3 regions of the Xenorhabdus sp. XBWT genome follow, and region 3 is predicted to be linked to each of the others. Evidence: predicted binding sites of a transcription regulator. Region 3 holds the regulator's gene; each other region holds the start of a gene.
The links. Region 3 encodes PurR, which represses purine synthesis genes. Its sites were predicted from a motif close to CANGCAAACGTTTGCNTG; they were not measured.
Positions count from the first base shown of each region.

Region 1: a site for PurR is predicted at 6,668-6,685, ahead of purE (5-(carboxyamino)imidazole ribonucleotide mutase). Genes of this name have one in related genera too.
Region 2: a site for PurR is predicted at 7,771-7,788, ahead of AC5JQI_RS15165 (NCS2 family permease). Genes of this name have one in related genera too.

Region 1 is NZ_CM180990.1:873,432-883,656, reverse strand. Features, by position in the region: gene AC5JQI_RS03865 (KamA family radical SAM protein) at 108-911, shown strand; partial or broken gene AC5JQI_RS03860 (2OG-Fe dioxygenase family protein) at 924-1,649, shown strand; gene AC5JQI_RS03855 (MFS transporter) at 1,655-2,881, shown strand; partial or broken gene AC5JQI_RS03850 (transposase) at 3,042-3,161, opposite strand; gene sra (stationary-phase-induced ribosome-associated protein) at 3,309-3,545, shown strand; gene cysS (cysteine--tRNA ligase) at 3,681-5,063, opposite strand; gene ppiB (peptidylprolyl isomerase B) at 5,394-5,888, shown strand; gene lpxH (UDP-2,3-diacylglucosamine diphosphatase) at 5,907-6,629, shown strand; gene purE (5-(carboxyamino)imidazole ribonucleotide mutase) at 6,793-7,332, shown strand; gene purK (5-(carboxyamino)imidazole ribonucleotide synthase) at 7,329-8,396, shown strand; gene AC5JQI_RS03815 (outer membrane protein OmpK) at 8,907-9,719, shown strand; gene AC5JQI_RS03810 (MFS transporter) at 9,774-10,225, shown strand, end outside.
Region 2 is NZ_CM180990.1:3,468,650-3,478,874, forward strand. Features, by position in the region: gene AC5JQI_RS15140 (hypothetical protein) at 1-160, shown strand, start outside; gene metE (5-methyltetrahydropteroyltriglutamate--homocysteine S-methyltransferase) at 221-2,503, opposite strand; gene metR (HTH-type transcriptional regulator MetR) at 2,612-3,568, shown strand; gene AC5JQI_RS15155 (carboxylate/amino acid/amine transporter) at 3,453-4,352, opposite strand; gene AC5JQI_RS15160 (Na+/H+ antiporter) at 4,376-6,025, opposite strand; gene AC5JQI_RS15165 (NCS2 family permease) at 6,355-7,701, opposite strand; gene AC5JQI_RS15170 (hypothetical protein) at 8,454-9,209, shown strand; gene AC5JQI_RS15175 (RES family NAD+ phosphorylase) at 9,190-9,840, shown strand; gene AC5JQI_RS15180 (YbiU family protein) at 9,934-10,225, shown strand, end outside.
Region 3 is NZ_CM180990.1:2,427,648-2,437,872, forward strand. Features, by position in the region: gene anmK (anhydro-N-acetylmuramic acid kinase) at 1-1,095, opposite strand, end outside; gene AC5JQI_RS10660 (outer membrane lipoprotein) at 1,444-1,917, shown strand; gene slyA (transcriptional regulator SlyA) at 2,078-2,515, opposite strand; gene AC5JQI_RS10670 (DUF1289 domain-containing protein) at 3,195-3,434, opposite strand; gene gloA (lactoylglutathione lyase) at 3,675-4,082, shown strand; gene rnt (ribonuclease T) at 4,281-4,940, shown strand; gene AC5JQI_RS10685 (Grx4 family monothiol glutaredoxin) at 5,011-5,391, opposite strand; gene sodB (superoxide dismutase [Fe]) at 5,754-6,332, shown strand; gene purR (HTH-type transcriptional repressor PurR) at 6,894-7,919, shown strand; gene punR (DNA-binding transcriptional activator PunR) at 7,923-8,831, opposite strand; gene punC (purine nucleoside transporter PunC) at 8,954-10,135, shown strand.

The DNA of each region.
Region 1 (10,225 bases), 1.6 Mb from region 3:
ATACTTTCAAAAAAACAGTCATTAATATCAACATTTGATATATCAATTTCGTAAATACCCTCCAACCTATCAAACTAAAAACATTAATTTGATTAAAAACAAATACGATGATAACCATAGTATTTAAATGGTTATTGGTTTATTTACGTACCGCCTGTGGTGGATGGAATGATGAAGTAACTCAACGTATTCAGAAAAATTTGCAGGGTCAGAAAATGCAAATCACGCCCTACTATCTCAGCAGAATTCTAGCCACCAGCCAATCTGACGATATCACGATAAATCCACTCTGGCGGCAAGTGGTTCCATTCTGGAATGAAGAAAAACTCAATGGCTATGATGGTGAATCCGAGAACTGGGAACTCAATGAAGAGATGAAAACCCCCATCTGCCAGCATAAATATGACAATCGCGTAATTTTGCGGATGGTGAATGCCTGTAACTCTTACTGTCAATTCTGCTTTGAAGCATTACGGACATTAAAGGTCGATTCAGGTAAATCAAATGCAGGTCGTAGTTCCTTTCAACAATCTCTCGACTACATCAAAAATACACCTTCGGTGGAAGAAGTGATCTTAAGCGGCGGCGATCCCTTGATGCTGACAGATAACAAATTAGATGAATCGTTAGCCGCTATCAGGGAAATAAGAGAAGACTTGCTAATCCGCGTTCATTCCCGAGCACTGACATTTAATCCATACCGTATTACCGATGCCCTCATAGAGACATTAAAAAAGCATCACATCAATGCCTTTGGCGTCCATATCTGTCATCCACTTGAGCTAAGTGAAGAATTTCAAGCTGCCGTGCGCCGTATCCAAAGTGTTGTACCAATCGTATTTTCCAATATGCCCTTCCTGCGCGGTATCAATGATAGTGAAGAGACTCTCCATATCGTCCCTATTCCATAAGGTAACCAGAATATGCAAATTGCAGATATATCGGCACGTTTGATGAATGAGCATTATTGCCACATTCCTCATTTCAGCGAATTGATTTCCTTTGCTCCAAAGGCGATGAAAACGTTCAAAGATCATTGGAATAATCTGGCCTTAGACCAAAACTTTAAAGACTATACTCATAGGGAAAGGCGTATCCTGCGCTATTATTATCATCCTGCTCAAAAAAATCCGCTTCAACTCAATCGGGACACTGAATATCGCTCATCCATCACCTATGATATTGAATATAAACAAGGAGTTAATCAACTCAGTTATGCTGAAGAGGAATTCATCACTGATCCCATCATGCAGCACATACTTGCAACAGACATTACGATTTTAGGTGATCAATTAACGAGGGAAAACCTCTACGCAATTGATATTCACCAATTTCGCGTAAAAGCATAGGCCGGTAACGAAAGTCCGACAACCTCCGGTATTCACCAAGACGGTCAGGATTGGATCTTTATGCACTTTATCCAAAGCCACAATACCGAACCGGTGATTTCCGAAGTTCACGCAACAGAATATGAAGCTCCGCCCTTGTTACACTGCGCTATGGGACACTTTCTTGAAACACTCGCAATAAACGATAAACAACTTTATCATCAAGCAAGCAATGTTCGGCAAATATCTCCTACAAACGCGGCTTTTCGGGATCTATTGCTGGTGACCTTCCGGCAGCTTCCTGAACAACAAGAGAGCTAATAATAATGTCAAGCCAGGAAAATAGTTTGAATTTGCGTTGGTCTGGTCTTAATGCCTTATTTATCGTCAGTGCCCGATTCGTCTCCGATTTTGGCGCATTCCTGAATATGGTGGCGCTCTCCACCTATGTATATCTGCTCAGTAACAGCGTCATGCACGTCAGTATTTTTCTTGCCTGTCGTGTTGCGGGCGGCATTATTGCCAGTTTGATCGGAACCCCATTTTTCAGACGATTTGCGGGAAGATGGCCGCTGGTCTTTTTTGATCTCGTGCGCGTCATTTTACTATCCCTGTTATTGGTGATCCCTGTTTCGCAACAATTACCGATCTTACCAGTGATCGCCTTCGGGATTGGCTTAGGCAACTCCATGTTCGCTATCGGACTAAACAGCCAACTACCCTACTGGGTACATGCTTCCCAACGTATTTCAACAAACTCCTGGCTAACCTCCGTTGCTGCAACGGAGGCCGTATTTGGCAGTCTGGTTTCAGGGTTACTGGTCGCAAGCAGCGGTTATGAAATAGTATTTATCGTCAATATTATCACTTACCTGCTGGCTGCGATCCTGATTATGCCCCTGCGTTTCCTTTCCTTACCGGAGAGGAAAAACTCAAGAGAACTTGGTAATGAATGGAGAAATTTACGCCAAGGTTTACGTAGTGTGCCAATGCTGGCAGGAATGCTGTTCCTCAGTCTGGCTGATACACTGGGCAGCGCCGCCCATAACGTGGGTTTCCCCATTATCTCAAAACTCCTTACCCCCGATAACGCCAGTACCACAATGGGATTATTACTGGCGACATGGGCGATAGGGAAATTCAGTGGCGCGCGATTAGCGAGCTATTTACTGCGTAGCCGCGATCTACTAAAAATGGAGAAACTTTTCTTTATCGGCGTTGCCCTGATGTCGACAGGATTTATCCTTACCTTCCAGCAAAGCAGCATATTCTGGTTGCTACTATTTGCCATCTGGGCAGGAATTGGAGATGGAATTGCAGAGGTCAGCCTGATATCCCGAGCGCAAAGCGAACCGGAAAGTTTACGCCTGCCGATTTTCAGCTTGCTGACATTATTACAAATGACTGGCTTTGGAATAGGAATGCTACTGGTCGCACCATTCTACGTCTGGCTGCCACCTTCCATAGTAATCCTGATATTCCACGGCTTGCCACTGACAGTATTGGTACTGACTTTATTGTGGATGCGACGAGTTACTGCAAACAAAGTTTAAAGGTTGAAAGTTGAATAATCAGCACCGAAACCTTCTTTAGCATATCTGGTATGCCTAATAAAAATCCCCCTTCATAGAAGGGGTCATTGATCTCTCCCCAAAGGGACGCTATGGGTTCAGACTTTCACATCCCTTTCAGCAATAATTGGTTGTCATCATGTTATTGTTTATATTTATATTTATATTTCACAGACTTTCTTATTATCTCTTCATTTATACCTACGGTATCCACACCGTACCCTCTCGACCAAAAGTGATTTCTCCATAATTTCTTTTTTCTCGATTTCAGAAAATCAATTTATCTGGTTTCATCCTCAGGATATGTGACACTGACGATATATTAATAAATAAGCATGGCTGAAATGTTTTGGTTTTCTAATAAATTGCTATACTCAGAAGATTACGTACAACTGAAACGGAGTTAATTATGTTAAGTAATAGAGCTGCAAGAAGGTTGTTGGGTTTGTCTTATAAAGTCAGTAACTCTAAACGCAGAGTAAAAATTTCTCTTCTTAATCCTGCTTCCAGTGATAGCACAGATCAACTACCTGAACATTTAATCAATTCTTCTTTTGTTGCCATGAAACGAGATAAAACGTCAGGGAAAACTACGTATCACACTGGAAGTGCTTTTTATCCTGCATATCTGAATGCTCATCGATAAATCTGCCTATTTTTATTCCGTCCACGTATTACAACTAAAAATATCACTGTAAAAACGTAAACGCGATAAAAGCTGAACCGCCCATATCAAGGGCGGTTCAAGGGGTATTTCAAATTTCAGCTAATAAACAATCAGTCATTTGCGACGCCATGTTGTTCCCTGTGGGCCGTCTTCCAGTTCTATTCCCATTTCATTTAACTGGTCACGCGCCACATCTGCCAATGCCCACTCTTTATTTTTACGAGCATCATTACGCTGTTTGATCAGCGCTTCAATTTGAGCAATATCATCGTCCGCTTGTGCCCCACCCTGCAAGAAGTGTTCTGGCTTTTGTTCCAAAAGGCCAAGAACTCCCGACAGCTTACGCAGTTCAGCCGCCAGACCATTTGCCGCAGCCATACTTTCTGTCTTCAATCGGTTGATTTCACGAGCCATATCAAACAGGACTGAATATGCTTCCGGCGTGTTGAAATCATCATTCATTGCTTCAATGAAACGCGCTTCAAACGTTTTTCCACCAGCAGGCTGAACCGTTATATCTGTACCACGCAGGGAGGTATAGAGACGCTCAAGGGCAGTACGTGCCTGTTTCAGGTTCTCTTCCGTGTAGTTCAACTGGCTGCGATAGTGGCCGGACAGTAAGAAGTAACGCACCGTTTCAGCATCGTAATATTTCAGCACGTCACGGATAGTAAAAAAGTTATTCAATGATTTGGACATTTTCTCTCTATCCACCATGACCATGCCAGAATGCATCCAGTAATTGACGTAAGGGCCGTCATGAGCACAAGTAGACTGCGCTATTTCATTTTCATGATGCGGGAACATCAAATCAGAACCACCACCGTGGATATCAAAATGGTGACCAAGCGCCTTACCGTTCATGGCAGAACATTCAATATGCCAACCCGGGCGGCCTGCACCCCACGGAGATTCCCAGCTAGGTTCACCCGGCTTGGACATTTTCCACAATACGAAATCCATTGGGTTACGTTTTACATCTGCGATTTCAACACGTGCCCCAGCTTGTAATTGTTCTAAATCCTGACGGGAAAGCAGGCCGTAAACAGGATTGGTATCAATGGAAAACATCACATCGCCATTAGTGGCAATATAAGCATGTCTGCGCTTAACCAGCTCTTCGGTGATCTCAATAATTTCGGATATATGATGTGTCGCACGAGGTTCTGAATCTGGACGCAAGATATTCAGCGCATCAAAGTCATTGTGCATTTCTGCCAACATGCGTGTGGTCAAATCGTCGCAGCTTTCATTGTTTTCAATTGCACGCTTGATAATTTTGTCATCTACGTCAGTAACGTTACGAACATAGGTCAGATCGTACCCCAAGTAACGCAGATAACGGGTAATCACGTCAAATGCAACAAACGTTCTACCGTGACCAATATGACACAAGTCATAAATGGTGATGCCACACACGTACATGCCCACTTTTCCTTCATGGATCGGCTTAAATTCTTCTTTTTGGCGGCTGAGAGTATTGAAAATTTTTAGCATCAGTGGGTTTTCCGTAAAAATTGATGTACGTGTAATAAAATCAAATGAATTTGCTGATTATGGGCTTCTTTATCAGCGATATAAATTATACCCGTCGTCTTCGAGTTGCAGCTTTGTTGACCGCAATTTGAACCCCATGGGAGATAAACTAAGATATTAAAATCAGATAAGGTATTTCACCTTGATATGCAATACATTGCAAGTACCGTAAGCCAGCCCTTACCTGATACTGTTTCGAATACTGACTCACTATCTCAGATATGATATAACAACGTTTCTCCGAACCCCTAAAATACAGGGTCAACCAAAACTATTATCAGGATTTCTATTATGGTGATTTTCCACACCAATTTTGGCGATATTGCAATCAAAACATTCGAAGAACAAGCACCTGTAACTGTTGAAAATTTCTTGAGTTATTGTTCCGAAGGTTTTTATGACAACACAATTTTCCACCGTATTATCAATGGATTCATGATTCAAGGCGGCGGCTTTGAGCCGGGCATGAAACAGAAAACAACTAACGCTCCTATCAAGAACGAAGCTAATAATGGTCTGAAAAACAGCCGCGGCACTCTCGCAATGGCTCGTACTAATGATCCACACTCTGCAACTGCCCAATTCTTCATCAACGTCGTAGATAACGATTTTCTGAACTTCCGTTCAGAGCGTCCAGACGGCTGGGGTTACTGCGTATTTGCTGAAGTCGTTGAAGGCATGGATGTGGTTGATAAAATCAAAGCTGTTTCTACTGGTCGCAGCGGTATGCACCAAGATGTCCCACATGAAGATGTGATCATTGAACGTGTGACTGTCAGTGAATAACTGAGAGTTAATCGTTAGATGAGTACACTGTTTATTGCAGATTTGCATCTCAGTGAGCAAGAGCCGGCAATTACTGCCGGTTTTCTGCGTTTTTTACGTGAAGATGCGATTCAGGCTGAAAGTCTTTATATTCTCGGTGATTTTTTCGATTACTGGATTGGTGATGATGATCCCAACCCACTACACACCAAAATCGCGCAAGCACTCCATGAATTGAAGCTAAAAGGTATCTCCTGTTATTTTATTCATGGTAATCGAGACTTCCTGCTTGGGTCCCGCTTTGCCAGAGAAAGTGGTTTGATCTTGCTGCCACAGGAAAAAGTGCTCAAATTGTATGGCAAACGGGTTCTGATCCTGCATGGCGATACACTATGCACAGATGATATCGGTTATCAACAGTATCGTAAACGGGTACATACTCCGTGGATTCAACGGTTATTTTTACTTCTGCCTTTATTTATCCGATTAAAAATCGCTGCCAAAATGCGTGTGGGTAGCCAATACGCCAATACCCGGAAATCCGAAGCCATTATGGATGTCAATCAACAAGCGGTTATCGAATACTTCAAACAATATCAAACAGATTGGATGATTCACGGTCATACCCATCGCGCGGCAATCCATGATATTAAAATGGGTGACAAAACCGTACATCGCGGTGTATTAGGCGCATGGCATGACCAAGGTTCAATGTTCAAGGTGACAGAAACTTCCATTGAATTGATATATTTTCCTTTTTAATCCCTCTTAATTTTTTGGAAAAAATCGATAAAGTAAACAACGCAAACGTTTTCCTTATGAAGTCAGCGTGATATGATCCCCCTTCTTAACCACCATCTTTGTTCTGGTAGACACCCAATACAGGAGCATCTGATTTATGACGACCGGCTCTGATCCCGCAAAAATGACTTCTACGGCAGTGATCTCTTTTACAACAATACCAACGCAGCCACACGCCAAAATCGCCATTGTCATGGGTTCAAAAAGTGACTGGGCGACAATGCAACACGCAGCCGATATTTTGACCGCCCTGACGATCCCTTTTCATGTTGAAATTGTTTCAGCACACCGGACACCTGATAAACTTTTTCATTTTGCTGAACAAGCTAAAGAAAATGGTTTTGAGGTGATTATCGCAGGTGCAGGTGGCGCAGCACATTTACCGGGCATGCTGGCTGCCAAAACTTTAGTGCCTGTGTTTGGTGTTCCAGTGCAGAGTGCCGCACTGAGTGGGATTGATAGCCTATATTCGATTGTGCAAATGCCAAAGGGCATTCCGGTTGGTACGCTGGCTATCGGCAAGGCCGGCGCGGCAAATGCAGCACTGCTTGCAGCACAAGTGTTGGCTTTACATGATGATATGGTGTTTAAACGGTTGTCAGATTGGCGTCAGGCACAAACACAGGATGTTTTGGATAACCCCTATCCACGGGAGAACGCATGAAACCTGTTTGTGTATTGGGAAGTGGTCAGTTAGGCCGAATGTTACGCCAGGCAGGTGAACCATTGGGGATTACTGTGTATCCCGTTGGCTTGGACGCAGAACCGGAAGCCGTACCTTATCAGAGCAGCGTCATCACCGCAGAAATTGAACATTGGCCGGAAACGCCGCTAACTCGTGAATTAGCGCACCACAAGGCTTTTATCAATCGCGATATTTTTCCACAGCTGGCAGATCGCCTGCCACAAAAACAGATTATGGATACTCTGGGCTTGGCGACAGCGCCGTGGAAACTTCTTTCCGACCCAAGCCAATGGCCACAACTGTTTGCTGAATTAGGTGACTTTATCATCGTTAAACGTCGGACGGGCGGTTATGATGGGCGTGGTCAATGGCGTATTCGACCGGGTGATGAATCGGAATTATCCCCTGAAATTTACGGTGAATGTATCGCAGAACAAGGGATTCCGTTTTCTGGGGAGGTGTCGCTGGTTGGAGCCCGTAATGCCCAAGGTAAATCTGTATTTTATACATTAACCCACAATCTGCATCAGGAAGGAATTCTGCGTACCAGTGTTGCCTTACCCAACACAGATCAAAAATTACAGCGGCGGGCAGAAAAAATGCTATCCGCTATCATGGATCATTTGAATTATGTCGGCGTTATGGCGATGGAGTGTTTTATTGTTGGCGATGACTTGTTGATCAACGAGCTGGCACCGCGGGTTCACAATAGCGGCCACTGGACACAGAACGGAGCTTCAATTAGTCAATTTGAACTTCATTTACGGGCTATTTTAGATCTGCCTATGCCTCAGCCAGAAATCTTTTTGCCATCCATTATGGTTAATCTGATCGGTACAGAGATAAATCCAGCATGGCTGAATTTGCCGCTGGTTCATTTACATTGGTATGAAAAGGAAGTTCGTCCTGTACGTAAGGTTGGGCATCTGAATCTGGTTCATTCCGACAGGGATGTATTGAAAACGACTTTGGAAAGTTTGATCCCATTATTACCCGAAGAGTATCAAAGTGGGCTGAAATGGGTACAAAATAAATTAAGTTGAAGAAAACCGTAAGGAAGCGGTAACGCATTGAAATAGCTTACCGCTTACAACACTGGGTATATCAATAGTTTTTATTTTTTGATAATGCTCTGGAAAGAGTATCCACAATTGTTCTTGTTGTTTGATCTATTTCATAATTAAGGAAATCACCTATCGTGATTTTACTGAATAAGCTTCACCTGTTGTGGTGAAATTCACCACTTCATTAATACCTGCTACATGTCCATAGATAATTGATATGTAACATCATGCTAAAGGTAAAATATATAATCTCATCTTCTAAAAATTATTCATTTTATTTTTAATAAGACTCTTATATTAATATCAGCATCTTATTATATTATTTTTTAAATAATAAGAATCTATGGTATAAAATCGTTGAAGAAGATTGCAAAACTCCGGACAACCAAGTGCTGGTTTTAATACTGGTACTTTACTAAGTATAAAGTTAGTTTATGGGATAAAAGAGGGATTTACCTAAGTCCCTATAAAATAACGAGGAGAAACTCAGTGTCATTTCGAAGGAAGCAAGGAATAAACAATCTATTCACATCAATGACAACAATAAGTGCAATGTTACCTGTCATTTCATTATGTTTTCTTTTTTCGTCACCGGTACAAGCCGATGATTTCGTTAATTTTCAATCAATTGATACCAGCCTTTACTTCCAATCCGGAAATAAAGTCGATCCTGAGAAAACGCTCTCCCCTATTGTCGAAGCCTTTGGTGATTATAAAATCGGCGATATGTATGTCTACAGTATTTGGCAAAATTCTCTGAAACATGATTATCAAGGCGATAAAAGCACTTATTACTATAAATTTGTGCCAAGACTCAGTGCCAGCAAAATCACGGGGTATGATTTTTCTTATGGCCCATTAAAAGATGTGCTGTTTTCCCAGTGGATTGCCAAAACCAAAAACGTAAAATATGACTATTTCCCCGGCATCAGCCTTGATTGGCAAGTGAATGGATTCAGTTGGTTACGTACCATTTTTTATTTTGAAAATAATTCAAAAGGAAGCTGGAACGATCAACGTATCCACATTGATTATGGCATTCCTTTCACTAATCGGTTAGGGGATTTCCGCATCGTAGGGACTTTCGACTATACATTGGGGCTACACGATAACCCTGAAATGATAGATTTCAAGCCTGAATTACATTATGACTTAGGGAAACAACTGGGATATCAAGCTGGTCATCTGTGGACTGGGGTTGTCGTAAATCCGGTCAAAAATAAGTACAAAATAAAAGATACGCCAAGCTTTCGCACGAATCAATTTAGCTATGGGGTGTTTATTCGATACAGCTTTTTCTAATAAGCACATAAAATAGTGCCGTTTTTAATGGTTTATATCCTTGATGGGGTCAAAATGTCCATTCAATACGACAAATTCGGACGTACTTATCAGTGGTTTTTGCTGATACTTTTAGGCATGGTCTATTTTTTATCCACAGCAACAACCTTTACGTCATTGGGTGTTGTCCTACCCAGCATGATTAATGAACTGGGGTGGAGCTGGACTAATGCCGGTTTGGGATTCACGCTGCTTGGCCTGACTTGCGGGCTATCCAGTTTTCTGCCAACTGTGTTCATTCGTAAGGTTGGTGTTCGTTTCACTCTGTCCATTGGATTGCTGATTTTTCTGGCCGGTTTCTACAATCTTTACCACACATACGCTATTTCATCATATTTTATCGGCACGGCTTTAATTGGTGTCGGTTTTACCTTTTTGGCGACGGTTCCGGGCACTTATGTCATTTCACGCTTGTATGAAAAACAGTCCCTTGCTTTTGGCGTCTATTTCACGATCGGTGGATTAGG
Region 2 (10,225 bases), 1.0 Mb from region 3:
TATGCTGAGTGGCGGGAAAAACCAGCAACTCCAGCATATAATGGACTGGGTTGAAGGTAAGGGAGGAATAAGTGGACTAATTGAAAAATTTTCTCAGCAAAGACTGGATTGTACGATCCATTCGTGGATTAGTTCAAAAAATAAACTATTGGGTCAGTAATCCTTTGCGCCCGCCACATTTCATACTCTGTGGCGGGCAGTTTAATGGATCGTTTTTAAGTTAGTTATTCAGTGTAGAACGCAGGCGTTTTGCTGCTTCTACCATGTTCGACAATGATTGTCGAGTTTCTAACCAACCCCGGGTTTTCAGTCCACAGTCTGGGTTTACCCACAAACGTTCAACCGGGATACGGTCAGCCGCTTTACGCAGTAGCGCTTCAATCCATTCAACACTTGGTACGTTTGGTGAGTGAATGTCATACACACCAGGTCCAATTTCATTCGGATATGAGAAGTTCTCAAATGAATCCAATAACTCCATATCCGAGCGAGAGGTTTCAATGGTAATTACATCTGCATCCAGCGCTGCTATGGAAGGCATGATGTCATTGAACTCGCAATAACACATATGGGTGTGAATTTGTGTATCATCTTGCGCGATTGCGGCACTCAGTTTGAAAGCATCCACTGCCCACTCCAGATAAGCCTGCCACTCTTCTCTGCGTAGAGGTAACCCTTCACGCAATGCAGGTTCATCAATCTGAATGATACCAATACCTGCTTTCTGCAAATCATTAACTTCATCACGCAAGGCCAATGCGATCTGTTTAGCAATGGTTTCTCGGCTGACATCTTCCCTTGGGAATGACCAACAGAGAATCGTTACTGGCCCCGTTAACATTCCTTTCACTGGCTTATCTGTCAAGGATTGTGCATACGTTGCCCAATCTACCGTAATCGCTTCTGGGCGGCTGATATCACCAATGATTACAGGTGGTTTCACACAACGGGAACCGTAGCTTTGTACCCAACCATTTTGAGTGAAGACATAGCCATCAAAATGCTCACCGAAATATTCCACCATGTCATTACGCTCAGCTTCACCATGTACCAGCACATCCAGCCCCAGACTTTCCTGCTCTTGAATCGCCTGTTGGATATGTTCACTGATATTGGTCCGATAATACTGACCATCCACTCGGCCTTTTTTGAAATCGAGGCGCAGACTGCGAATTTCCGTTGTTTGTGGGAATGAGCCAATAGTGGTCGTTGGCCACAATGGTAAGTTATAACGTTGACGCTGAAGTTTAGCACGTTCTGAATATGTCTGATTACGTTCACTGTCTTGCGGCTTGATTGCAGCAAGGCGCTCAGCAACAGCCAGATTGTTTACTCTGGTGGAATTTTTCCGGGCACGAATGGGAGCGCTATAGGCATCCAGTTCAACCTGTTTACCACCTTCTGTCTCATTCAGTGCCTGTGACAGTAAAGACAGTTCCTCACATTTCTGTGATGCAAAAGCAAACCAACTTTTTACTTCTTCATCAAGCCCTGTTTCATCATTTAAATCAATCGGACTATGCAGTAATGAGCAAGAAGTACCAATCCACACATTTCTCTTACCTACCAATGGTGCGACAATCTGATATTTTTCACTCAAATCTGCGCGCCAGACATTACGACCGTTAATCACACCCAATGAAAGCAACCAATTTTCTGGCAAGAATTTATCCAGATTTTCAGGGGAATCTTTTCCTGCCACTAAATCAACATGCAAACCTTGTACTGGCAGTGATTTGATCGTTTCAATATTATGACCGATGCTATCGAAATAGGTCGTCAGCAGTAATTTCACCTGCCCCTCAAGCGCCTGATAAGCTGTTGGGAAAGCAGCGAGCCACTCTTCTGGTAATTCTAACACCAGCGCAGGCTCATCAATCTGTACCCATTCAACGCCGCGTTTTGCCAATTCAGCCAACACTTGTTGGTACACAGGAAGAATATCCGTTAATAAGGAGAGGCGATCGAAAACTTTGCCTTTCACTTTACCCAGCCATAAATAGGTTACAGGTCCCAAAAGAACAGGTTTTATTTTATGCCCCAACGCCAATGCTTCATCGACTTCATCCAGCAGTTGAGTCCAACCGAGTTTAAACTCCTGTCCTTCCTGAAATTCAGGAACGATATAGTGATAATTCGTGTTAAACCATTTAGTCATTTCTGAAGCGGCGGCTGGTGTACCTGTTGGTGCCCTGCCACGGGCTATGCGGAATAGAGTATCCAGATCAATGGAATCATCTTCTTCATTTCGATGACGTGGTGGAACATTGCCCAATAATAGACTTGTGGTCAATACTTGGTCATACCACGCAAAATCTCCAACAGGGACTAAATCAACACCCGCTTCTTTTTGTTGTTGCCAGTGACGTGCACGTAATTCACGACCCGTCTCCAGCAATTCTTGTCGAGAAATTTTGCCTGCCCAATAATTCTCTTGCGCCTTTTTTAGCTCTCTTTTCAAGCCGATACGTGGAAAGCCTAATGTATGATTCAAAACCGTCATGTCGTCACCCGTGAAATTTTAGCCGTCTAGATGTTTACACTTCTATAATCAACAGGTAGTGTATAAACCACAAGCGCAAATTATTCATCATTAACTTGAAGGTTTTTCATGATCGAAATAAAACATTTAAAAACGTTACAGGCATTGAATCATTGTGGGTCATTGGCCGCTGCTGCGAATTACCTGCATCAAACTCAATCCGCTCTTTCTCACCAATTCAGTGAGTTAGAACACCGTTTGGGATTCAAGCTGTTCATTCGTAAGAGCCAACCTCTTCAGCTAACACCTCAGGGTGAAGTGTTATTAAGGCTTGCGGATCAAGTATTGCCTTTGGTCACTGCTTCCCTGCGTGAATGCTATGAGCCAGAAAAGACTAACCTACGCATCGCTATTGAATGTCATAGCTGTATTCAATGGCTAACGCCTGCACTTAAGCATTTTCGTGAAAGTTGGCCGCAGGTTAATGTAGATTTTAAATCCGGTGTAACATTTGATCCTCAGCCAGCACTACAGCAACGGGAACTGGATATTGTCCTGACATCAGACATTATTGCAGACAGCAATCTGCACTATACACCACTGTTTGACTATGAAGTGAAACTAGTGGTTGCACCGGATCATCCATTGGCAAATAAACGCGATATTCACCCACAGGATCTTGCTTCTGAAACTCTGCTGATCTATCCCGTCCAACGGCAACGGTTTGACATCTGGCGGCGTTTTCTCCAACCCGCAGGGGTGACGCCGACATTGAAAACTGTCGATAATACCTTATTGTTGATCCAAATGGTGGCAGCTCGTCTGGGTATTGCTGCATTACCACACTGGGCAGTAGAAACATTCGAAAGGCAAGGGTTAGTTGTAACCCAGACACTGGGAGAAGGATTATGGAGCAGATTGTACGCTGCCAACCGAGAAGGAGAACAACGCCAACCTGCCATTGATACATTTATTCGTTCTGCGCGCCAGCACGCGGTGGGCAATCTGCCATTTGTGAAACAGGTTTCAGTATCCAGCGATGATGCACCCAAAGTGAGGCAACAATCAGGCTGCCTCCAATGCTAAAGCTCAGCCAATCAGGGTGCTGCTGCCAAATTGCGAAATTAACCAACAACCCTGCCGGAACCAGCATATTATTCATAATAGCCAGTGTTCCGGCATCTACTTGGGTCGCACCATAGTTCCACATAAAGTAGCCAATACCAGATGCACCAACGCCTAACCAAATCAGGACGCCCCATTGTAACTGTGTTGTCGGTAGTTTTTGCGGATCGCCAAACAACAACCAACCAATGATAGCGACAACACACGCTCCCAGATAGAACCATGAGAAAGCGATTCGCTGCGGGATCGGATGGACTTCCATCAAACGCTTATAACCAACCTGACCAATGGCAAAGAAAATATTTGCCAATTGTACCAATATCAAACCAATCCAGAAGGATTCGCTTAGTCGGTCATATCGAATAATTGCAGCTCCCGCCACAGCCAGCAAAGAACTCAGAGCATAGCCCCAACGCAGCCGATTACGCCCCATCAAATCATAAATCAGTGTGACATAGAGCGGTGTCATGATGGTAAACAGCAAAAATTCTGCCACAGTTAAATAGTGATAGGCATGAAATACAAACAAATACATCACGCCAAGCTGACAAGCGCCGATTGCCATATATAGTGTAATGACTTTCAACGATAACCCACGCCAACGCAAAAATGGCAAGAATACCATTGCAGCCAGGACTACCCTGACAAGCACAGAAAACCAGCTATCAACCTGACCAGAAAGATAAACCCCGATCAGGCTAAATGAAGCGGCCCATAAAAATGTTGTGATCGTTAACAGCCACATGATTTATTGATTTTTACCTACTTTTATTGTTCTTTTCCCACTAAAAGCGCTTCCAGCAAATCAAGATCATGCAGCAGCGTTTGTAGTGTCTCATTACTAACTTTACGAGTTGCACGCAGATGATACAGTTCACCGCGTTCAGCCCTTAATGCTGTTAAGCGGAAGCGTTGTTCCAACTCCTCAACCATCAGATTATGCTCGGCTTCATCCGTGCCGGCTGTGCGACGCCGCAAATAACCGGTAACACGGGAAGCAACCTCGCTAATAACCTCCGCATCCAGTTTTTCTTCCGTGTTGACAGACAAACGCTCTTCCATTTTATTCATACTGACAATCGCAACTTTAGCCATTGCGGCTTTTGCCATTCTGATTTCATTGAGATCAGCCATCTTATCGCCGACTTTCATACCACGCAGCAGCAAAGGTAATGCGATAACGCCCACAAACAGGGAAAGCAAAATCACACCGGCGGAAATGAAAATCAACTGATAACGTGCCGGGAACGGATCACCATCTGGCAAGAACAAAGGAACAGATAGCGCACCTGCCAGCGTAATTGCTCCACGAACACCAGCAAATGAAGCTAACCACAATTCACGGATAGTGTAAGAAGCAAATTCCAGTGGTTTCTTTTTCATAAACACTTTGCTGGTATTTTTCATCAGCCATAACCAGACAAATCGAAGTAATACCAGCGCACCATAAATGATGCCCACAGCGGAGAATAGCATCCAGGTTTCAACATTCGGATCAAGATCAGCCTGAGCCACAGAAGTTTCCCAAATGTCTGGTAACTGTAACCCCAACATGACGAATACAAGGCCGTTAAAGACGAAAGCCAGCATCCCCCATACGTTATCGGCACGTAAACGCATATCCAATGGCGCATTGCGGATCACGCCCGCTTTACTGATTGTCATACCAGCAGCAACCGCAGCCAGAATACCTGAAAAACCGATATGCTCAGCAATCATATAAGAGGCAAATGGCAACAACATCATGAACATGATTTGCGTTGCCGGATCATCTCCACTCCAGCGGCTCATCAATCTCAGTGATTTACTGTACACCAATGTAACACCAATACCAGAAAGCAACCCACCAACCGCAACTTTGAAAAACTCCAATGTTGCGCCAGTGACGGTAAAGGCCATCGTTCCCATGGCAATCGCCACCGCAAATTTAAGAGCTACCAGGCCAGAAGCATCATTCATCAATGCTTCTCCTTCCAGTACACTCATCATATTTTTGGGGATGCTTCCTCTTCCAACAATTGATGACAGTGCCACCGCATCAGTTGGTGATAAGACTGCCGCCAGTGCAAAAGCAGCAATAAGTGAGATACTCGGCAGCAACATATGAATCAAATAGCCAATGCCAACAACCGTCACCAATACCAGTACTAAAACTAAAATGAATATTTCACGCCCATGCTGAAAGAATTCTCTGGTTGGAGTTTTCCAGCCATCAACAAACAACAAAGGAGGGATAAGTAAAACGAGGAATAATTCGGGATCGAAAGTAACGTGTAAACCAAAATGAGGCCAGGCCAGCAGTGCTCCCATTGCTATTTGCACTATCGGCAAGGGGACACGGAACGGAATCATTTTAGTAAGAACACCAGAAACTGACACCACCAAAATCAAGATCAAGATAGTAAAGAATATTTCCATGTTACCCTTACAAATTGCCAAAAATCCGTCAGTGAAGAGATTGTGACTTTTTTTTCCCCCTAATAATAGCGCTATTAACCATAATCATTGCAGTTATTAAAGAAAATCAAAAAACAATCACATTATGAATCAATGACCAGTGAATCATTTGTCTATTTTATACTTATCGGCGGGGTCATGTTGAAAAATTAGGAAATTTTGATGGGTATATCCAATAAACTTCAAGTTGCAACACATAAATCAGCAAATTGAAAAATAGAAGGCATTTTTATCGTGAGGACAATGCGCAAACGTTGACTGTTTGCGCACAATTTTTTAATTAATTTTAATTAAATAGCCCAATCCGCCGCATAAAAAACAACCAGCGCAATAGCAAGAATCACAGTTCCAATATTCAGCTTACGCCATTCACCTGAGAAAATACGCCCGGCAACCAACGTACTAAAGCCCAACATAATGCCTGTCACAATGTTGCAAGTCAGTACAATAAACACTGCACACAGCAAGCCGGACATCGCACTGACAAAATCATTGAAGTCCAGTTTCCGTACATTACTCAACATCAATAACCCGACATACATCAAAGCAGGAGCCGTGGCATATGCAGGAACTAAATACGATAATGGTGACAGGAATAAAATCAATAGAAATAAAATACCAACGACAGAAGCAGTTAAACCCGTTCTGCCACCAACAGCCGTTCCAGCGGCAGATTCAATGTAAACCCCAGCCGGAGAAGAGCCTATAGCTCCCGCGAAAATACTACAGGCAGAATCAGCGGTCAGAGCTTTACCACCACTGATAATCTGGCCTCTCTTATCCAACAGGTTCGCCTGACTGGCTACTGCCTGGATGGTTCCTGTGGCATCAAATATCGCCGTCATTACCAACGCCAGAAGGCTCGGTAACACAGCCGGCTGTAACGCGCCGATAATATCCATACTGAACATCAGGGACAAACCGTCTTCCCCTAAAGTGGGAACTTTAAAAAATCCTTGATATTTTACGGCCGGGTCAAAAATCAAACCGATAATTGAAATCGTGATAATCACCAATACAATACCGCCCGGTACTTTTCTCCGCTCCAATCCAATAGTTGCTGCTAACCCCAAGAGCGTCATAATCACGGGAAAAGTCGTCAATGAACCGAACGCAACAGGCAAACCTTCATGGGGATTCTTAATCACCAACCCAACACCATTGGCTGCAATCAGCAGTAAAAATAACCCGATACCAATCCCTGTTCCATGTGCAATATCCATGGGGATATTACGTAAAATCCACGCTCTTACACCCGTCACCGAAATCAGTGTAAACAGGCATCCCATTAAGAAAACTGCGCCAAGCGCCACAGGAATACTTACCTGTTGTCCTAAAACCAAACTGAATGCAGTAAATGTACACAATGAAAGCGCACAACCAATTGCCATTGGCAGATTAACCCACAATCCCATCAATAATGAGCCAACACCGGTTACCAGACAGACAGAAATAAATACGGCAGCATGAGGGAATCCGGCTTGTCCAAGCATGCCCGGCACCACAATAACGGAATAAACCATCGCCAAAAATGTCGTCAACCCAGCAAGAATTTCCTGACGCACAGTCGATCCACGTTCAGTAATCTTAAAATACTTATCGAGCTTGCATTGAGTTGGTACCTGCATACCAGACATGTGTTTCCCCTGCTTTATGTTGAATATTTTGCATTGAAAATGTATCACTATCTTCCCCCGTACTCATCCAACGAAAACGATTACGTCACTAAATAATAAAGATCAGTGCTGTACTAGTTGGTTCAGGCATTCACTTGCGCAATCGTTTGGCTTTTCAGGTAAAAAAATAGTGAGGAAATTTGAGGCGGATGATTATCCAGTGAATCGGGGAGGAGAATCAAGCGGTAATCACAAAAAGCTGAAGATTTTCCTATTCCACTACCCGACAAAGCAGGTTTTGATTTTGTTGAAAGCAATAACACCAACGTTCTCTCATAAAGGGCAATAATCTTCTTAAGCAGACTGCGTCTATTAAAATTCTTTCTTCACCTTTAAATAAAAAAATATAGTGTCACAAAAAATCAAAAAACATCATCCTTTCTGGAAGAATTTTATTTTCTAAAACTCCAATTTATATCCACAGTAAATATAAATTTTCATAATATTTTATATCCTTTGTCTTTCAATTTACCGCTTTGCTTGTCGGAAACATTGCAATTGTTTATATTTTGTGCGAACCTGCGATATAATTGATATAAACCATATCAACAATCTCTATACCCCATCGATTTCAAGTGTCAACACGGGGAACAAGCCCCAAGCGCATAACCAAACTAATTATGCAGCTAATTTATTGATTTAAATTAAAAATAACCGACGATAGAAAAGATGACGGGTATACGTTATATGCAAATACCAATAAGGGGTCTAGAGTGAATGCCAAGGTAACAAGAAAAAGCAGAGCAAAGGAGAAAACGCTCAGCTTAGGTTACGTTTCCCTTCTTGATGTTCTTTCGTATCAGCAAGAACACATTGAGCATATTCATGTCACAGAAATACCGCCTAACGAAGCAGATCGTTTTTTAATTGTTGAATTACCGGAAGAAACCGCCGGAGAACTTGATGTCAGGGATCTACGTATTGCCCTGCTAAGTGCGTTAAATACCGCTACTTCCATAAAACGCAGATCTTTCCCTGACAAATCGCCTTCTCGGATGATCAAGTCCGAATTTTATGTTCATTCAGATGATATTAGTGGGGAAAATTCAAAAGACTCCTGGAGAACATCAAACCGAAAAGATCGGATTGAAGCACTGAAAAATTCAATTCTTGAAGAGTCAAAATGGCTTCCAGCCTATGAACTCAGTCAATCTGCGGGTTTTTCTCTGCTCAACCCCAGTGCAACTCCCAACCGCTGGAAAAAAACTAAAAAAATCTTTGCGGTTTCAGTCAAGGGAAAGGATTTATACCCGCAATATGCACTGGATGAAGGAGGGCTACCGATCCCCATCATCAAAAATATTATTGAAGTTTTTGATGGAAAAAAAACATCTTGGGGCATGGCAATTTGGTTTAGTACTCCTAATTCGTGGTTAGGAAAAGAAAAGCCAAAAGACGTTTTGGCAAACCGCCCGAATGATGTATTAAATGCGGCAAGGCAGGAAGCTGATGGGCCATTGCACGGTTAGTTCCCTGAATCAAAGAACTGTCAAAACGGGAATCTGGAAAGCCCGGTGTCCGATTGAACGTATTCATCATCAGGCATACAAAGGCACTGAGTTTAACCCAGGAAAAGGAAACGCCAGATTCAGCCCCTGCCAAAATGCGCAAGGTGAACCTATTCCCACTATCTATGGTGGTGAGAATATTGCCGTTGCTGTGATGGAAACCATCTATCATGACGTGCCGGCAGGATGCAATAATCTGCCTTTTGATCTGGGTAAGTTGGATACGCTTGTCTACAGCCAACTAATGCCTGATGTCGATCTCATCATTGTAGATATCAATGTAAGAGTATTGCGGAAGTGGGGCTACGAGCCAAAAGATATTTTATTTTCCGAAGCTGAAAATTATACCCACACTCAAGAAATCGCGGGCCGGATCTACCAAGATAATCCCACGGCTCAGGCAATAATTTGGGCATCAAAACAACATGGTGATAAGGCGATAATGCTATTTGGCGATCGGCTTAAAGAAAACGAGCTGACAGTATCCGTTGAATCACAGCCACTCTGGTCATCTAACCAAGTGATAAAAGCTATAGATCTGCTGGCAGATGAAATGGGGCTGATAACTTATAATAGTCAAGATATTATTTGATCTCAGTATCAAAACAAAAAGAAGTTGTAACCACAGTTTGAGTCTACTACATCCCAAAACACATCAGTCATGATGAACATAATAGGATCTGCTATGGACACATCTTTTATCTCTTCTCTCTTCCCTGATAACTACCACCAGAATATTCGTCATATGAAACAAACCATGCGCAAGCAAATTGGTGATGTCGAAGGTTTGTTCAAACAGGTTTGTGACAAAATAGACCAAGCGCTGGCTGCCGCTCAGGAAGATGAAAAAAATATCGGTAGTGCTTGGCCAGAGATTCACTGGCAGGACTTAATAGAAAATCGAATTACGGCAGAGACCATACAAAAAATTAAACGCCGTGGATGTTTGGTTGTCAGACAGAATTTCCCCCGTCAGA
Region 3 (10,225 bases):
GTAAATAGCCCCTAAAATTGTCTCTCTATCCGCACCTGTCACTGACGGCAAGTTACCAGACAATCCAGACATAGTTCGGAATGCCAGCCAAGCAAATGCCAGAGCTTCCATATCATCACCACTTAAACCGTACTTATCTGTCGTTGCAACTTCAGTACCCGGTAATAAAGTTGATAATCGGCTCATCACGCGGGGATTACGTGCTCCACCCCCACAAACCAGAAGACGTTCACATCCGCCACTTAACGTAACTTGCTGAGCAATACTGACAGCCGTTAATTCAGATAGCGTTGCCTGAACATCCACCGGAGCAATATCTGGAAAATCGGCTAACTGTTTTTCCAGCCATGCCATATTAAAATATTCACGCCCTGTACTTTTTGGTGCAGTACGTGCGAAATAAGAGTCTGAAAGCATTTTTTGCAGTAAAGATTCATTGACTGTTCCTTCACTGGCCCATAATGCGTCTTTATCATACTGTAACTGCTTATGCCGCCATGTCCAAGCATCCATCAACATGTTGCCCGGCCCTGTATCATATCCTTTAACAGCTGAATTAGGCAGAAGTGCAGAGATATTTGCAATTCCACCAATATTCAGAATAATACGTCTTTCTGTTGGATGCCCCAATACAGCCATATGAAATGCAGGAACCAGCGGTGCGCCTTGACCACCATAGGCCATATCACGCCGTCTGAAATCACCGACAGTTGTAATATTGGTGAGTGCCGCAACGCGGTTATTGTCACCAATCTGCATGGTAAAAGGCTTTTCACCATCCGGCTCGTGCCATACTGTTTGCCCATGGCAACCGATGGCAGTAATATCACTTGCAATTAATCCCGCTTTATTCAATAACCCTTGAACGGCTTCCGCAAAAAGAGTACCTAACTCATAATCAAATCTCCCTACCATTGATAATGTCGTTTGCTGTCCCTGACAAATAGAAAGCAGTTTTTGCTTAAGTTCCTGCGGGAAAGGATGACTATAACTCTCTTGTTGAGTAACACCTTTATCACTAATCTCCGCCAGAATTACATCAACTCCATCCATGCTGGTGCCAGACATAACACCAATATAACGTCCTGACTTCATAAATATTCCCCTATTTAAAGAATGGATTACATTTAGCGATGTGGATTACATTTAATCTTAGGTAAACTATAAAACACATTTATTTGGACTAGATATGTTTACTGATTAATATCAGGGATAAAATCTGAATTTTGGAGAGTCCTTCACAAAATGTGCTAAACTTTTGGTCAAGAATTATTCCTTTCAGAGTTTGTTGTAAACATTTGTAGGCATTTATTATATATACGGATATAAGTCATTAACGGCTAGCTGATTTATTATTTCTCTGCTAACAATAGTAGTAGCCGAATGCTTGATTATCAGTTTATTATCAAGCGTCCCTATCGGACAATAAAATTAGGAGTAATTATGTTCAAACGTTTCCTGGTTGGTACAGTCGTAGTAACCACATTGTCTGGTTGTGCAAACATGGGAGCACTTTCTAGTGATACTTATTCTATTGGTCAAGCTAAACAGGCGCAGGCTGTGACCTATGGTACTATCTTGTCTGTACGTCCCGTCACGATTAAAGGCAATGACGCTGGTGATCCTAATATGTTAGGACTCATTGGCGGAGCTGTCTTGGGGGGGCTATTAGGTAATACTGTCGGTGGAGGTTCTGGTCAAAAACTTGCTACGGCCGCAGGTGCTATTGCAGGTGGTATGGCTGGTCAAGGCATTGAGGGAGCGGTAAACCAAACGAAAGGTGTTGAGCTAGAAATTCATACAGATAGCGGAAAAAATATCATCGTGGTACAAAAGTTGGATCAAATTGTATTCAACAAAGGTCAACGTGTCAGGATTGCTGACAGCGGAGATTCTTTAACAGTATCGCCGCTCTGAAATACTCAAATAAACAAGACTAAAAAATCGCGGCTGACCAATATCTAGACCGCGATTTTATTATTATATATCCTTCATTTTTCAAATTGCGGCTTCGTCAGCTATACCCATTCACTTTCGTCACATTGCAACTTGAAATCGATTAGATACGGATTAATTTTTATATTACCTGTTTATGTAATTGGTTAATGTTTTTTTCGATTTTTTTTATTACAGAAGCAAGCATAATTAACTCATCATGAGTAATTCCCTCCAAGATCTCTTTCCTTGTAGAATCAATAACACTATCTACTTCTCTGATAAAGGTTTCCGATTCTCCGGTTAGCTTGATTCTTTTTGCGCGTCTATCATTGGCACATGTATGACGTGTAATCAGTTTCTTTTCTTCTAATTGATCAAGAGTTCTCACCAGAGACGGTTGCTCAATACCAATAGCTTTTGCAAGCTGTATCTGTGATTGCTCTGGTGGCAGCTGACTAATATTGTATAGAGTAACCCAATGTGTCTGAGTTAATTTCAACGGTTTCAAACGATGATCAATTAAAGCGCGCCAAACACGAACTAAACGTGCTAGGTCTGATCCCAATGTCAATTCCAATTACCCCCTCCTTATAATTAGAGACTCATATAACATCAATGAATTATCCAATCAGTTTATTCATATGAATAATGGATACGCACCCTATATCATGCTTACATTAGCAGAGTCAGATATTTTGCTAATTACCTAATTAGTGTCGCGTTGGCTTGTTACTCAAAGTTGACATCTTCGTCGCCCTAAAGAGCGAAGTTCTACGGCGCACCGAATAAAATCGCGCATTAATCCACCAACGATATAAACTGTATAAAATAATCTTCTAACTAAACTATTGTGATTTTAAATATCAACAAAAAAAATACAATCCCCCAAAATATATACATTTCCACTCGGTTAAAGTTCTATAAGAATAACCGCCATCCGAATACTAATCTATATATTTTTACATTAATATCATTTTTCTCTTACAGAAAACACTAATTTAATAAAAAAATTATTAAAAAACAATTGGATGTAAAAATAGCACCTTTATTGTTCAATAAATAATTCTTTAATAAGAAATTTTTATCGAAACATACAAATCAGTCAACGAGAGTGATATTTTTTAACAACTTAAGTCAAATTAAAGAGATGTAATATGAATATTATATCATTTATTATCGGTAATATTTCTTATTCCTGAAGCCATCTTAAACCATTATTCATATAAGAGATATTTTTTGATCTATTTAGAATAAAACTAAAATAAACCAGGTTGTTCCGGAATAATATTTCCATTTTCACCTTTTATTTTTAATGTTCTTAGATATCTATGATAACATAAGCTAAATATTCTTCTTTTTTCACTATCCGATAATTTCATCCACATAAATCGTTCTTCCCTGCTCCGATAACATCCTCGGCAAAAACCACAGGAATCAGATTCACAAATCCCTCGGCAAGGGTTTTGAATAGCAAAAAGTTCTAATTGTTCAGCCATTTGATCCTCCTGTACCCAGATTCATCAACCTGCTTTTCATGAGGAAACTATCATTTATATCCTTCATCCAGGATAGTTCAAAGCTAAAACAGTAACATAATTAAATCAAGTAAATGGAAGGACAAATTGAATTATTTTACCTATACAAGTTATAGTTTATCCAGACATGTGCGGTCAGTGGGCAAAGTTACACAATAAGGCTATGTTTCATAATAACATTATAAATATCAAGAGGTAATCATGCGTTTACTCCATACTATGATCCGTGTTGGCAACATGCAACGCTCGATTAATTTCTACACTCAGGTGATGGGCATGCGTTTACTTCGCACCAGCGAAAATCCAGAGTATAAGTATTCCCTCGCTTTTGTTGGCTATAGCGATGAAAGTCAAGGCGCAGTCATTGAGCTGACATACAATTGGGGTGTCGAAAACTATGAAATGGGAACCGCGTTTGGGCATATAGCCTTGGGTGTTGATGACGTCGCAGCAACTTGTGAACGCATCAAACTTTCAGGTGGAAATGTAACCCGCGAAGCCGGGCCAGTCAAAGGCGGAACAACTGTCATTGCGTTTGTTGAAGATCCTGATGGCTATAAGATCGAACTCATCGAAAACAAAAGCGCCAGTAATGCACTAGGAAACTAATTACTTAGTACACCTATAGATTTCAAGATAATGCTTGGAAAATGAAAATAAAAGAGAGATTAAAAGGGCATATTTTATTGCCCTTTCTTATCTTCGTCGGGTAAGCACATTATTTCTGCAAGACATCCCAAATTTTGTCATAATATCCGCTATTCCAGAGTTAAAAACAAAATCCTGAAGTTAAGAATTGAAAATCAGATGTCTAATAAAAATGATCAAAACATGCTAAGTGGACGCTTTCGTGGCTACTATCCCGTCGTCATTGATGTCGAAACTGCTGGTTTTAATGCACGAACAGACGCTTTACTTGAAATCGCTGCAATCACGCTAAAAATGGATGAAGATGGTTGGCTAATGCCTGCTGATACTCTGCATTTCCATGTTGACCCTTTTGAAGGGGCTAATCTTGATCCGGCAGCTCTGGCATTCACTGGTATTGATCCCACAAATCCTTTGCGAGGCGCGGTCAGTGAATACACAGCATTACATGCTATTTTCAAAATGATCCGCAAAGGTATGAAAGATACTAACTGCAATCGTGCAATTATGGTCGCCCATAATGCCAATTTTGATCATAATTTTGTTATGGCAGCAGCAGAACGCTCTGGTTTAAAACGCAATCCTTTCCATCCATTTGCGACTTTTGATACCGCAGCACTTAGTGGACTGGTTCTTGGGCAGACAATCCTTGCCAAAGCTTGCATTACTGCGGAAATACCGTTTGATAGTGATCAAGCCCACAGCGCACTTTATGATACCGACCGGACTGCCCTACTTTTCTGTGAACTGGTTAATCGCTGGAAACGGCTCGGTGGCTGGCCATTAGCTTCCACTGACTCTACTGACGAAGCTCCCTAGAATATAAGCCCCATACCTTATATAGCTATGGGGCTTAACATTCGCTCATCGTTCTGATGAATGATGATGCTTATTCCTGCTCACGGTATTTATCAGCAGTTTCTTTAATCAGCGTTTGTAATTCACCACGCTGATACATCTCAACAAGAATGTCACAGCCGCCTACCAGCTCACCATCAATCCAAAGCTGAGGAAAAGTCGGCCAATGAGCATATTTAGGTAACTCGGCGCGAATATCCGGATTTTGCAGAATATCCACGTAAGCAAAACGCTCACCACAAGCAGATATAGCCTGAACTGCCTGAGCAGAGAAACCACAGCTTGGTAATTTAGGAGAACCTTTCATATACAACAGAATTGGGTTTTCGCTAATTTGGCGTTTGATTTTTTCAATAATTTCCTGAGTCGTTGTATCAGAAACTGTGTTAGTGTTCATATTAGTAGTCATCATTATTGCTTCCTTAAAACTGCAAGCGCTATTCTCAGTATCAGAAAAGATTGATTCAGAATACCACTTTCTGCTCTGATTTTTCTACCGCGAACTTTTTACGTTAAATTTTTTGCCATGATATGAAATAAGTGAGCGTTCGATATTTTCCCCTCACTGGGTGTATTCAGCCCGTATAACAGCTCAATTATACACCAGATCGCCGCTAAGCAGCATCTTTTACTCTGTTCTTTAGCAGAAAAATTGTTAAGATAATTACCAAAATAGCAACATGATAATAAGCTTAAATTTGCTCTGGCCATGATTAGTATCTTTTAAGTCATGGTTTGTTGAGCCAAAAACCCGATATTAAAAAGGAGCATGCAATGTCTTTTGAATTACCAGCATTACCTTATGCCAAAAATGCCCTGGAACCGCACATTTCCGCAGAAACCCTAGAATACCATTATGGTAAACACCACAACGCTTACGTTGTAAACCTGAATAACTTGGTTAAAGATACCGAATTTTCTGGGAAATCTCTGGAAGAAATCATCAAAACATCTGAAGGTGGCATCTTCAATAATGCAGCGCAAGTCTGGAACCATACTTTCTACTGGCATAGCCTGTCACCAAATGGTGGTGGCGAACCAACTGGAAAAATAGCAGATACCATTAATCATGCCTTCGGTTCTTTTGCTGAATTTAAACAGCTGTTTACTGATGCTGCCCTGAAAAACTTTGGTTCAGGTTGGACATGGTTAGTTAAGAAAACTGACGGAAGCCTGGCTATCGTTAACACTTCTAATGCCGCCACTCCACTGACCGGCGAAGATAAACCAGTTCTGACTGTTGATGTTTGGGAACACGCGTATTACATCGATTACCGTAATGCACGCCCTCAATATTTGGAACATTTCTGGTCTTTGGTCAACTGGAAATTTGTTGAGGAAAACTTGGCTTAATAAGCTCAATTTTCATACCAAATTATAATAACAAGGGCGGGCTTTCTTCCATTCACTGAATAATGAATACCGGAAAACCGGCCCTTCAAGCAAGAGATGTTACACGTCAATTCTTTTTCTTGATCCTGATTAGATAATACAAAGGCTTCCCCAAAAAACAATCATGATTAATGCACTACCGGCAACCATTAATCCCAACTTCAGATCTGTATCCATAGAACTTCCTCAATGTACAAAGTAAAACTACCCAACACCATAAATTTTGTATAATCAGTTACCGTATTATCTGAAAAAACATACAGCAATCTTGAATCTATACTCTTTATAGCATTGATTATTACTTTCACTTTTGAGTTAGATCAGACAAAATTCAAGGTTCATCGCTAAATTATTGCCAGCCATCACTCTATATATAAATATGTTGGCAAACGCTTAACAAATATCCATATCCAATAGATTTCAAGTTGAAGCATATCGGTAAGTAGATGCTATCAACCAAAGCAGCAGCTTGAAAGATAAGGTATATAAATTTAGACCATAAGGTCAGGAGTCCTTTTTATCATGGCAACGATTAAAGATGTGGCCAAACGCGCTGGTGTTTCGACCACTACCGTATCCCATGTTATCAATAAAACCCGTTTCGTCGCCGAAGATACAAAGGCTACCGTTTGGGCTGCTATTAAAGAACTAAATTATTCTCCCAGCGCCGTTGCCCGTAGCTTGAAAGTTAACCACACAAAATCTATCGGATTGTTGGCAACGTCGAGTGAAGCTCCATATTTTGCTGAAATCATAGAATCTGTTGAAAATAGTTGCTATAGAAAAGGCTATACCCTGATTTTATGCAACTCTCATAACAATATTGATAAGCAGAAAGCTTACCTCGCCATGTTGGCACAAAAACGTGTAGATGGCCTGCTGGTAATGTGCTCCGAATACCCTGAGCAGCTTTTGGGCATGCTAGAAGATTACCGTAATATTCCCATGGTCGTCATGGATTGGGGCGAATCTCGGGGAGATTTTACCGATGCAATCATTGATAACGCTTTTCATGGTGGTTACTTGGCAGGCCGTTATCTTATTGAACGTGGTCACAGGGATATTGCGTCTATTCCCGGCTCTCTGGCAAGAAATACTGGCGGCGGACGTCACCAAGGATTTCTCAAGGCGCTCAAAGAAGCCAATGTCGCTATTCGGGATGAGTGGATTGTGCAAGGCGACTTTGAGCCTGAATCCGGCTATCAGGCCATGTGTAAGATCCTGAATCAAAAACATCGCCCAACGGCTGTTTTTTGCGGTGGGGATGTTATGGCAATGGGGGCAATCTGTGCCGCTGATGAGCTGGGGCTACGCGTTCCACAAGATATTTCTATCATCGGTTATGACAATATCCGTAATGCCCGTTATTTTACTCCCGCATTGACCACGATTCACCAACCTAAAGAACGTCTGGGACAAATGGCCTTTTCAACGTTATTGGATAGGATAGTCAACAAGCGTGAAGAGGCACAAACGATTGAAGTCCATCCACGCCTCGTTGAACGACGTTCTGTCGCGGATGGACCTTTCATCGACTATCGTCGTTGATAATTAGTTTTCTTGCAACCATTCAGCATTAAGTGTTTCACTATCGCCAAGATAATCAAACAACCAACTTAATGCTGGTGAATGGCTTTTTTGCGACCATGCTAAGCAGCATGGACTATCAGGTAATGGTTGTTCGAGTTCGAGCGCTATCAGTTTTTTCTTGCGGATCAACGGTAATGCATGATGCTTGGGCACCATTCCCATACATAGTCCATCCATCAGGCAATTTAGTCCAACATTCCAATCTGGAACCACCAACCGTCGCTGATTATCTAAAGCCCACGTATCACGTTTGGGTAAGCTACGTGAAGTATCTTCTAAACATAGGCTAGGATAAGGTCGCATTTGGTCATCATTTAATTTTCCTGATATACCTGACAACTCATGCTCAGGGCTAGCTACGCATATCCAAGGCATGAATCCCATATCCTTAAAACTATACCGTTCACCAACAGGAGACGCCCGTGTCGCGCCAATAGCGACATCCACCCGCTCATCGACTAGTGCATCCCATACACCATTAAAGACTTCAGGGTAGATGAATAGCTCAATATCAGGAAAATGTCGGTAAAAATCCAAAATTAATTGGTGAGTTCTCTCAGGTTTTACAACTTGATCAACGGCGATACTTAACTGCCCCCGCCAACCATTAGCCACTTGTTGGCACTGATGTCGGGTGTGATTCATTTTTTTGATAACAGAGCGGGCTTCCTTGACAAAAATAGCGCCTGCTTCAGTCAAATCAACGTCACGGTGACGACGCTCAAATAAAGACACAGCCAACCATTCTTCAAGTTGTTTTACTGTATAGCTTATAGCAGAAGGTACTCGATGAAGCTCAGATGCAGCCGCACTGAAACTTCCTGTTCTGGCAACAGTATCAACAACTTCCAGAGAGTATTCAGACCACATATATCTTCCTTTCAATTTTTTTCACAGAATGGTGCAAATATTACCGTTTCACAAGTAAAAATCATGCCATATAGAATAAGTCGGGTATTCTCTTATCAACTACAAATCAAATTATTAACACAATGGAAACAAATAAAAATTCAATTCTATTCATGTTCTATCTCTCCGGGCTGAGTATGCTCGGTTACTTGGCTATCGACATGTATCTGCCTGCTTTTGACACAATGAAAGCAGAACTAGGTACTTCAGCAAATTCTATCAGTGCGAGTCTCAGTATTTTTCTCGCTGGCTTTGCCTTTGCCCAGCTGTTATGGGGGCAATTATCTGACCGTTTAGGAAGAAAGCCTGTTCTTATTATCGGATTATCTCTGTTTTCCATTAGCTGTTTAGGTATGCTCTGGATAACTGATTCCACGCAATTGCTTGTACTGAGATTTATTCAAGCGGTAGGGGTCTGTTCTGCGGCGGTTTCCTGGCAGGCTCTGGTCGTTGACAGATATGATACAGAACAAGCCAAACGCGTTTTTGCCATGATCATGCCTTTAGTTGCGCTTTCTCCTGCCCTTGCACCTTTATTGGGGGCATGGTTATTGACGCATGATGGCTGGAGAATTATTTTCCTTGTATTATTGGCAGTAACGCTCTTGCTACTGGCTCCAACATTTTTATTAACCAATAAATATGGTAATACCGAAACTAATACCGAAGGTAAAACAACGATTTCTTTCTTTAAATTACTAAGCTCCCCTGTTTTTAGTGGAAATGTATTGATTTATGCTTCTTGCAGCGCTGGCTTTTTTGCCTGGTTAACTGGTTCACCAACAATTTTGAATAATATGGGCTATGACCCTACCGATATTGGCCTAAGTTATATTCCGCAAACTTTGGCGTTTATGTTTGGTGGATATGGTTGTCGTATCTTATTGGAAAAAGTAAAAAGCGAAACAGTATTTCCAATTTTGCTGATTGGTTATGCTGTCAGTATGGTTATTATTTATTTGATTTCCATCTCCAATGAGCCTTCATTTATAGCGATTCTTATTCCTTTCTGTGTCATGGCTGCAATGAATGGTGCCTCTTATCCGATTGCAGTGGCAAATACTCTCTCTGTTTACCCTAAGAACAGTGGTAAAGCTGCCGCATTACAAAATGCATTGCAATTAGGGCTTTGTTTTGTCGCAAGTATGATTGTCTCGCTATTTATGAAATATCCTCTTCTATCGACAACAACAGTTATGGTTTCTACTGTTGTTCCCATGGCAGTAGGTTATTGGCTACAAAACAAAATTCCAAAAAACAATTAAACGTGAATCGAACAATTTCCGAACACAATAATAAATAAGAACATTATCATCTAAAGGTTACATCATAATGTAGCCTTAGATGATTGTTAA